Linked DNA regions of Pelodictyon luteolum DSM 273. Each later gene encodes a partner of the first gene's protein in a complex. Links are inferred from orthologs where the notes say so. Each region holds a gene or a part of one and is shown on either strand. Other genes may lie near its edges.

Evidence for each region.
Region 2: the proteins of PLUT_RS00465 (region 1) and smc are in contact, whole or in part, in a crystal structure (PDB 3ZGX), measured with the Bacillus subtilis proteins. The link is inferred for Pelodictyon luteolum DSM 273 from one-to-one orthologs.
Region 3: PLUT_RS00465 (region 1) and scpB share a complex: the UniProt entries of both Bacillus subtilis proteins name them as parts of the cohesin-like complex. The link is inferred for Pelodictyon luteolum DSM 273 from one-to-one orthologs.

Annotation. Positions count from the first base shown.
Region 1 is NC_007512.1:96,784-99,793, forward strand. What follows is about bases 139-2,997. They hold PLUT_RS00465 (segregation and condensation protein A), read left to right. Parts: upstream 139-1,113; coding sequence 1,114-1,881; downstream 1,882-2,997. Other genes in these bases: PLUT_RS00455 (C1 family peptidase), read left to right, coding at 139-321; PLUT_RS00460 (tetratricopeptide repeat protein), read right to left, coding at 328-888; PLUT_RS00470 (DUF1015 domain-containing protein), read left to right, coding at 1,874-2,997. Outside these bases: more of PLUT_RS00455, read left to right, coding at 1-138; more of PLUT_RS00470, read left to right, coding at 2,998-3,010. UniProt on the Bacillus subtilis protein: Participates in chromosomal partition during cell division. May act via the formation of a condensin-like complex containing Smc and ScpB that pull DNA away from mid-cell into both cell halves.
Region 2 is NC_007512.1:1,881,044-1,885,251, forward strand. The notes cover bases 152-4,208. They hold smc (chromosome segregation protein SMC), read left to right. Parts: upstream 152-474; coding sequence 475-4,008; downstream 4,009-4,208. Other genes in these bases: folP (dihydropteroate synthase), read left to right, coding at 152-349; PLUT_RS08670 (HAD family hydrolase), read left to right, coding at 4,027-4,208. In the rest of the region: more of folP, read left to right, coding at 1-151. UniProt on the Bacillus subtilis protein: Required for chromosome condensation and partitioning.
Region 3 is NC_007512.1:1,894,962-1,897,821, forward strand. What follows is about bases 152-2,860. They hold scpB (SMC-Scp complex subunit ScpB), read right to left. Parts: upstream 1,973-2,860; coding sequence 1,331-1,972; downstream 152-1,330. Other genes in these bases: PLUT_RS08715 (hypothetical protein), read right to left, coding at 152-581; PLUT_RS08720 (pseudouridine synthase), read right to left, coding at 610-1,362; hisA (1-(5-phosphoribosyl)-5-[(5-phosphoribosylamino)methylideneamino]imidazole-4-carboxamide isomerase), read right to left, coding at 2,016-2,786; hisH (imidazole glycerol phosphate synthase subunit HisH), read right to left, coding at 2,829-2,860. Also shown: more of PLUT_RS08715, read right to left, coding at 1-151. UniProt on the Bacillus subtilis protein: Participates in chromosomal partition during cell division. May act via the formation of a condensin-like complex containing Smc and ScpA that pull DNA away from mid-cell into both cell halves.

The DNA.
Region 1 (3,010 bases):
TCGGCTTTCGGGTTTTTCGGTTTCCCCTCGTTCGACGAGGGCGCCGCTCCGGGCGATATCCCGATGCCGTGCGCCGATGAACAGGCGGAGTGGGGGCATGCCGTGCTTGCCGTAGGGTATGACGACAGCCGTGAAGTTGGCAACAAGCGGTGCGGGACCGCTTCAAAGGGAGCTCTGCTCGTCAGAAACTCCTGGGGCAGGGAATGGGGGGAGGACGGATACGGATGGATCCCCTACGGGTATGTCACGCAGGGATTGGCGATGGATTTCTGGTCGCTCTTCAGCATGGGCTGGATCGATACCGGCCAGTTCGGCTCATGAGTTTCCCTACGACGGGCCGCCGGCCAGTGGCATCTCCCTCCAGCCTGGGCAGTAGGTGTTCAGCCAGGCTTCGGCGTTCAGGTCGCCGAGACGCGCGGCCTGCCGGAAATCCTCCTGTCGGCCGGGGAAGTCTCCGGTTTTGCTTCGGGCGATGGCCCGGTGGAAAAAGGCTGGAGCCATTTTTCCGTCGAGTGCAATGGCTTGTGAGAAATCCGCGGTGGCACCCGAGAAGTCGCCGGTCATGTTTTTGACGATTCCCCGGTTGTAGTACCCAACAGCCCTGAAGTTGGTCTCGCCGCAGTTGATGACCATGGAGTAGTCGCTGAGTGCCTGCTGGTATTTCTTTAGCTTCTGGTTGGCGGCTCCCCGCATCTGGTAGGCCATGGCGAAAGCCGGGTCGATTTCGATGGCTTTCGTGTAATGCTCCAGGGCGTTTTTAATGTCACCCTGAATCTGGCAGTCGAACCCGCGGTCAAACCAGTTGTTTGCGGACTCGGCTGCAGCTGGCGAGGCCAAGCCCATCGCCACGATAGCGGTCAAGGCGAGGGATAGCAGGATCTTCTTCATGGGATGCGGCCGTTGGTGTTTGCAGGGAACCACTCATGATCACGATTCGCCTGTACTGCGCGGCATCGTATACATTTTATCATAATATACAATGTCACGAATTGACCGGGAAATTTGAAACGGCCATATTTTTTGCCGGTGGTTCAGTTCTTTGCTTATGCTTGGGCATTTCTCCCCGCTTTTTCTATCTTGATCCAGTGAGTTTTCCAACGCACACCCGACCGTATGTTCAGGATCAGCCTTGAGGAATTTGAAGGTCCGCTCGACCTGCTCCTCTTCTTCATCAAGAGGGATGAACTGGACATCTACAATATCCCCATCTCCAAAATCACCAACGATTTCGTTACCCATATCCACGGGGCCAGAACCTTGAATCTCGAGGTGGCGGCGGAGTTCATTTACATGGCTTCGATGCTGATGAGCATCAAGGCGGCCATGCTCCTGCCCCGTCCTTCTATGGAGAATGGCGATACCGATGAATTCGATCCGCGAACCGAGCTGGTGCAGCGGCTGCTCGAGTACAAGCGCATCAAGGAGGCGAGCCTGCAGCTTGCGGAGATGGCCGAGGCTCGTCATGAACTCTTTGCACGCGGTTTCTTCGAGGAGTACGATCAGAATGTCGTGGACGAAATGGACGAACCGGTCAACCGGCCGACCATCTATCATCTCATCAAGGCCTACCGCTCGGTGCTCGACAACATGCCGAAGCCAATGACTCGAAATGTGATGGAGGCTCCGGTTACGGTGCATGAGCAGACAGAGCTGATTCTCCGGATGCTCGGCGAGCGGGTGCAGGTTTCGTTCACCTCTGTTCTTGAAGGCGTCACCCAGCGCATCATCCTCGTGGTGACATTCCTCGCCGTGCTGGAAATGTGCAAGAACCAACGCATCATGGTGCTGGTGAAAGAGGGGTACGACGACTTCTGGATCGCCAGAAGGAACGCTCCGCCCGAGATAGACAACAACCCTTTAGTCCTGTTCGCCGATGCCTGAAATCATGCCCTTTGCAGGACTGCTTTACAGCCCTGCCCTTCTGGAGGATGCCTCCAACCTGATCTGTCCCCCGTATGACGTCATCCCTCCCGCACTGCAGGATGAGCTCTATCAGCGATCCGAAGTGAACGCCGTGCGCCTGGAACTTCCAAAGGAGGCGGATCCATATGCGGCGGCCGCCGGGCGGATTGCTGAGTGGCTCCGGAGCGGAGCGCTCAGGGTTGATGACCGCCCGGCGCTTTACCCATACTTCCAGACCTTCACCGATCCCTCCGGCCGTGAGTTCACGCGCCGCGGTTTTTTTGCCGCCATGCGCCTCTCTGATTTTACGGAGAAAAAGGTGCTGCCGCATGAGAAGACCCTTTCCGGCCCGAAGGCGGACCGGCTTAACCTCTACCGAAGGACCCGTACGAACATCAGCCCGGTGTTCGGCATATACGCCGATGAGGCGGGCACTGCCGACCAGCTGATGAAAGAGTACGCGGAGGCCCACCAGCCGGTGCTCGATGCAATGCTGCAGGGGGTCAGGAACCGGATGTGGCGCATTGACGAGCCCGGGCTGCTCCAGCGCCTCCAGGGGTGCCTCTCGGAGCGTACGGTCTACATTGCCGATGGCCACCACCGCTATGAGACCGGTCTCAACTACCGCAATGAGCGTGCCGCCGCAAACCCCGGCCATGATGGAAGCGAACCCTACAACTTCATTCTGACCTATCTGGCCAACATGTACGATGAGGGGCTGGTGGTTTTTCCCATCCACCGCCTTCTTCACGGCATCGACGGGTTCGATGCCGCAGCCTTCACCCGGCGGCTCGGTGAGTATTTCACGGTGACGGAGCTCGGCGGGCGCGACGCGCTCGATGCATTTCTCGACGGTGAGCCCTCAAGTTACGCCTACGGGGTGGTACTGCCGGACAAAGTCCTTGGCATCGTGCTTGCCGGAGAACCCGACAGTGTCCTCGATTCTTCATGCCCCGATGCGCTCCGGCGTCTGGGGCTTGTAGTCCTGCACGATCTGGTGCTCGGACGGCTGCTCGGCATCGGGGCGGAGGCCTTGGCAGGTCAGAAAAATGTGGTATACCGCAAGGATGAGGACGAGGTGTTCCGTGCCGTAGGGGCGGGTGAAGCG
Region 2 (4,208 bases), 1.8 Mb from region 1 along the record:
AGAGGCCGTGCGGCGCGCCGAAGCAGCAGGGGTACAGGACATCATCATCGACCCCGGGTTCGGGTTCGGCAAAAGCGTAGAAGAGAACTTCAGGCTTCTCAAGCGGCTCGGGGAGTTCCGCTCGACAAAGAGACCGGTGCTTGCAGGGCTCTCAAATAAATCTTTCCTCGCTCATATTGCCGCGTCCGGGGGAAAGCCGGTACGGCCGACAGCTGAACGGCTCAGCGCAACCCTTGCCGCCGAAACCCTCGCCGTCCTTAACGGCGCAGATATCATCCGGACCCACGACGCAGGTGGTGCGAAAACCTGCATCAGGGTAGTGCAGGCTATGGTGGGTCTGCATGGGTAGGCGGAGGCGCGGAGGCGCGGAGCCCCCGCCTTGCATACGGTTTTTTTTCTTACCTTACAGGCTACGGCAGAGAAATCCGGAACAAGGCCCCATGGCGGCCCCCGACTGAAAAAAGCACCGTCAGGATGTACCTCTCCAAAATTGAGATTTTCGGCTTCAAAAGCTTCGCGCACCGCGTCAGGATAAGCTTTGACAAAGGATTGACTGCCATCGTCGGTCCGAACGGCTGCGGCAAGACGAACGTCGTCGATGCCATCAGGTGGGTTCTCGGCGAGCAGAAATCCTCGCTCCTGCGCTCGGCCAAGATGGAGAACATCATCTTCAACGGCTCGAAAAACCTCAAGCCGCTCAGTTTCACCGAGGTCTCCCTCACCATAGAAAACACCCGGAACGTGCTCCCCACGGAGTACACCGAGGTCACCATCACCCGCCGGATATACCGCAACGGCGAAAGCGGCTTTCTCCTCAACCAGGTACCCTGCCGCCTCAAAGACATCCTCGACCTCTTCACCGACACCGGCATGGGAAGCGACGCCTACTCGGTGATTGAACTCAAGATGATCGAAGAGATCATCAGCAACAAAAGCGAGGAGCGTATGAAGCTCTTCGAAGAGGCCGCAGGCATCACCCGCTACAAACAGCGCCGCAAACAGACCTTCCGCCAGCTCGAAAGCGCATCGCGCGACCTCTCACGCGTCGACGATCTTCTCTCCGAGGTAGAAAAAAAAGTCCGCAGCCTGAAGATCCAGGTCCGCAAGGCCGAGAAGCTTAAAGAGCTGAAAACTGAGTTGCGCGGACTCGACCTCGGGCTCTCATGGCGAAAAATGGAGGAGCTGCAGGAAAAAGTCGATCCCCTTGAGGGAAGGATCCGCCAGGAAGAGATGCAGAACCATGAACTCGCAGCCAGGATGGCCTGCGAAGACAGCGCCATCCAGGAGGCGGAGGTACGGCAGCTTCAGGAGGAAGAGAAGCTTTCCGACAGCCAGAAGAGGCTGAACGCCTGCAACGAAGCGGTGCACGAACTTGAAAAACGCATCCTCCAGCAGACCGAACAGGAGAAAAAGCTCACCGCCGACATCCAGCGAGTCACCACCCTCGCCGCCGAAAAAGCCCGGCAGATTGAGCGGGAAGACGCCCTCTCCGGAGAGCTGGAAGCCCGAAGGCCGGGAACTGAAGAGAAGTGCAGCGAACTCGAAGAGCGCTATAACGCCCTTGCACGGGAGCACGACCAGCTGAACGCCACGCTCCGAGAGCAGCGAAACAGCCTCGCCCGTGAGCGATCGGCGAGTGCAGAACAGCAGAAAGAGGCCAACCGCCTGGCCATGCAGCGCCAGTCGCTCGAAGCCAGAAAAGAGCACCTCCAGAGCACACTTGCGCGTCTGGCGGCAAGAAAGCGGACAGCAGAGGAAAAACTCGAAGCCGCCAGCCCTCTCGGCCTGAAACTTCAGGAGGAACTCGGCACAAAAAAAGAGCGGCTCAAACAGGCAAAAAAAGACGAAGCCGCACAGCAGGAGCAGCGCGAGAAAATCCGCACAGCACTTGAGTCACTCAAGGAGGGGATCCTTTCCCTTCGCTCAGCCGAAGGCCGGCTGCAAAACAGCATTCTTTTGGCCAACTCGGTGCTCGACAGCTTTGAGGGCATGCCGGAGGGAATCGGGTTCCTGGAAAAGCAGAAAGAGGGCAGGACCGGCATGGGATGCATGACAGACCTCATCTCGCTTGAAGAGGAACACCGCAGAGCGCTTAACGCAGCTCTCGGCGAGGGGATGAACTACTATGTCTCACGCACGCTGGAAGATGCCCGCAATGGCGCCGCCTCGCTCCGCCACGCCGGCAGGGGCAAGGTGCACTTCCTCGTACTCGACATGTTCAAAGCCTCGCCGCCGGGGCCGCGTGAAATCGAAGGCGCCCGCCCTGCCCTCGACCTCCTCAGTGCCCCCGGGGAGCTGCAGCCGGCCCTTACGGCCATGCTCTCCGGCTGCTACGTCGTCGACACCCTCGACGAGGCGGAAACCCTTGCGTTCAAACACCCCGACATCACCCTCGTCACCCGCGAAGGCGAAAAGTTTTCCGCGCGGGGAACCCTTCTCGGCGGCAGCCCCAAAGAGAGCGAAGGGTTGCGGCTCGGAAAGAAAACGGAACGGGACCGCCTCCAGAAAGAGCTCGCCCTCCTGCAGCAGTCGATCAGCAAAGAGGATGAACGAAAAAGGGAACTCGAAGGGGAGCTGCAGAAGCTGCAAAGTGATGCTCTTCGCCGCAGCATCTCGGAACTCGAATCCTCAGCGGCCGCCATTGAGCGCCAGATCGCCCGCCATGAAGCCGAAGGAAACTCCCTGAAGCAGGAACTCGCCGGAGCGGACGCTGAAACCCGCTCGACAGCGGAGGCCGAAGCCGAGGCTGACCGTTCACTGAAGGAACTCATTCCCGCGCTCGAACAGGGGGAATCCGGAACCCTGCGCATCCGCAAAGCCATTCAGGCCATGCAGACCGAACTCACCCGGCTCGAGGAACGCCACCATGAGATGGGCCGGGAAGTACAGGCCCGCCAGAGCGGCTGGCGCGATGCCCTTCTCGAACTCGAAAAGCTCCGGATAAGCATCGAGGGATGCCGCAAAAACCGCACCGCCTTCAAGGAGGAGACTGCACGGCTCCTGGAGGAGGAACGCTTAGCCCGCGAAGCACTCAAGGGAGGTGCGGGGATCATCCGGGAACTGCAGAATGAACTTGAAACCCTCATCATGCGCGCCGCAGCCGAACAGAAAAGCCTCAATGAACGCGAATCGGCCTATCGCCAGGAGCAGGTCCGCCATCAGGACGCACGCACGGAGGTACGGGAGATGAGCCGCAAGCTCGAGGTCGGACGGCAGCTGCAGGGCGCCCTGCAGGAGGAGCGGGCCGCAGTCAACCGCGCCCTCGACCACCTCTTCACCGAAGTGCGGCTGAAGCACGGCTGCGACCTCGCCACCATGGACCGGCCCCCGATGGAGGGCACCGAAGACCCTGAAGCGGCAGGGAGAAGACTTGAAGAACTCGAAAAACAGCGTGAACAGTTCGGGGCCGTCAATGAACTGGCCCTGGAGGAGTACGACACGGAAAAAGAGCGCTTCCTGTTCCTCACCGAACAGAAGAACGACCTCAGCACGGCTGAAACCCAGCTGCGCGAAACAATCGAAGAGATCAACCGCACTGCGCTCAAGAAGTTCGATGAGACCTTCCGTGCAGTGCGAAAGAACTTTACTGCCATTTTCCAGGAACTCTTTGACCCGGAGGACGAAGCCGACCTCCTCATCCACACCGGCGAAGACCCGCTTGAAGCACACATTGAAATCATCGCCAAGCCGAAAGGCAAAAAGCCCCTCTCCATCGAGCAGCTGAGCGGAGGAGAGAAGGCGCTGACGGCCCTATCACTCCTCTTCTCAATCTACCTCGTCAAGCCGAGCCCGTTCTGCATTCTTGATGAAGTCGACGCCCCGCTCGATGACGGAAACGTCGGAAGGTTCACGAAGCTCCTGAAAAAATTTGAGAATAACACCCAATTTATTATTGTTACGCACAACAAGAACACCATGGCATCATGCCAGGCGCTCTATGGCGTCACAATGGAGGAGGAGGGCGTATCGAAACTGATACCGGTCCGACTCGAAAAAATCAGGCACTGAAAGGGTGCTGGAGCGTACATGCCAAGAAAACTTGTGTTGTTTGACATAGACGGAACGCTGCTCAATGTAGGCCCCGTCAACCGTCGGGTCATTCAGGACGCACTTCTGGAGGTCTACGGAACCGAAGGAACCGCCGCCACCCACAGCTTCGCCGGCCGCATGGACAATGTCATCATCCATGAGGTGCTTGAGGACACGGG
Region 3 (2,860 bases), 1.8 Mb from region 1 along the record:
TTTTCCTGAACCACGCTAGCCTTCAGGTGCGGGATGGCAAGCTGAAAGCGATTGTACAGTTTATAATTGTCGCCCTCATAAGCACCGGTCGTGATGCCCTGCCGCTCGGGCATTTCAGTATAGTAGCGACTGTAGAAGGATCCTTCGATCTGGTCGCGGAGAGCCTCCCGACGCAGCATGAGGTCCTTTTCAAAGACAATGTAGGGGATCGTCCGCGCGGCCTTCTCCCTGCCGACGAGGGCAGCGAGGTCCGCTTCGTTGCGGATGGGAGTCCTGCGGCGAGCGGAAAGAATAGCCTGGGCGTCGGTGTTAGTCAGCCAGGGCAGCTGGAGCAGGTCTTCGGCAGTGGCTTCATTCAACGGGATCTTCTGCCGCTTGAGATCGGCAAGGTCTTCAAGGAGGGGTTCAAGGTTGCCCTCTGGTTCGAGGGCACCGAAGACGGACTCGAGCTCGCCCGAATCAGCGGCTTCGGCGGCTTCGGCTGCCTCAGGCGGCCGGGCCAGAAGCACGATGAAAAGATAGCCGGCCATCACCCGCATGGCGTGACCGTTTTCCCTGTTGTGAAAAAGTCTCATTGCCATGGGGGTTAGTCCTGCGTGAGAAAAAATCTCAGGGGCTTCCGGCCAGATGGCGAAGCTGCTGCACCTCTGTGCGCGTAAGATGGCGCCACTGGCCGCGGCGGAGGTCACCGACCGTGAGACCTGCATAGGTCGGCCGATCAAGCCGCGTTACTTCAAAGCCGAGTGTCTTGAACATCCTGCGAACCTGATGGTTCTTTCCTTCATGTATGCTGATCCAGACCTGTGAGCCGTCTCCCATGATCTTGGCTTGGCACGGACTGACCTTCTCCCCGGTATCGCTCAGGCGCATGCCGCCCGTGAGGAGAGGAAGAGACGCCTGCGGGAACGGTGCGTCCAATACTGCAATGTACTCTTTTTTCACATTTGAAGAAGGGTGCATGAGTTTATTTGCCAGCATCCCGTCATTGGTGAGGAGAAGCACGCCGGTGGTCTTGCGGTCGAGACGGCCGACCGGATAGACCCGCTCGTTGACGTCGATGAAATCGAGCACCATCTCACGGTTCCGCTCATCACTGCTGGTGGTGATGACGTTGCGGGGCTTGTTGAAAAGGATGTATATCTTCCTGCCCTCAGGCTGGGCGAATTTCGATCCGTCGACAATCACCTCGTCCTTTCCCGGCACCACCTTCACGCCGGGCTCACTGGCAAGGACGCCGTTGATGGTAACCCGGCCCTCGAGAACCATCTGGTCTGCGGCCCTGCGCGAGGCAATGCCGCACATGGCCAGATACCGGTTGATCCTTACCGCCTCATTCTGTTTCTTCTCCACGTTGCTCCCCATCGGTTATTTCCTGTTCTCCGCCATCAAAGGGTTCCCCTCCGCTGTCCGGCTGTGTTAGATATTCCTGTTCCTCGTGTTCGCGGAGGATCTCCTTGATCTCGCGAAGTTTCGGCAGGTCTTTTGCTGATGAAAGATGAAACAGGTCGAGGAACTCTTTCGTGGTTCCATACTGCAGGGGCTTGCCGGGGGAATCGGCACGGCCCCGCACTTCGATGAGCTCGCGCTCCAGAAGGCGGTCTATGGCATAATCGGGGCTCACCCCCCGGATCTCCTGTATGGAGCTTTTTGTCACCGGCTGGTGGTAGGCGATGACGGAGAGCACTTCGAGAATGGAACGCGACAGACGGCGCCGGATTTTTGGCGACTCAAGCTTCCTCAGCAACTCCGCATACTCCTCCCTCGAAAGGAACCGGTAGCCGCCGGCGAGCCGGTGGATATGGAAGGTTCGCCCCGTTTCCAGATACTCGGCATTCAGCCGCTCAATGATCTCCTGCAGCTCGCCCGAGTCGAGGGAGGTACCGGTCACCTGCCGTATGGTCTGCAGGGTCACCGCCTCCTCGGAGGCGAAGATCACCGCTTCGATCTGTTGCTGCAACGCGAGTTCCTGCATCTCTCTCGGGGGGAATGCTTCGGTTGGGGGAACGGCTGCGGAACTACCTCTTGCGGGCCGTCGAAAAGTTGTGGTCGAGGCAGATGCCCTCTTCGAAATTATACCAGAGTTCCTGGCACGGGAAATTGCACTCGTAAAAGGCTTTTCCGATAATGACCGAATCGACTCCGCAGTACTGCAGACCGGCAAGGCGCCGGAGGTCCTCGGAATTGGTCACGCCGCCCGAGGCAGTCACCTTCATGCCTGCCAGTTCGGCAAAGCGCCTGGTGGTCTCGTAACCGACACCCTGGAGCATACCGTCGCGCGTGATGTCGGTGTAGATGATGCGCTCGATGCCCATGTCCTTCATCCTCTGGGCCAGCTCGAAGTCCTTCAGATTGGCGCTCTCGGTCCAACCCTTGATCTTCGGCACGCCGTTCACGGCATCGATGCCGACAACGATCTTCGATGCGCGCCAGGTTTTCATGAGTTCGCGAACCAGTTCGGGGTTCGTCACAGCCGCAGAGCCGATGACTACCCGTCCGACCCCCATATCGAGGTAGCGCTTCACATCATCGGCAGAACGTATGCCGCCGCCGACCTGGACGGGAATATCGAGTTCTTCGACAATCTGGCGGATGCGTTCAAAATTGACCATCTCGCCTGTCAGGGCAGCGTCGAGGTCGACGATATGGAGCATCTTGGCGTTCTGCTTGCGCCAGATGATGGCCATGTCAAGCGGATTGTCAAGGTAGATCTTCTGCTGGCTGAAATCGCCTCTCGTCAGCCTGACGCACTTTCCGTCCTTTATGTCTATAGCGGGAATAATCAGCATGGCGGGTCGCAGCAATACATAGGTTAAAAAGGGGAGCAGATGCTAGCACTCCGCGAAATTCCGAAGCACCTGCA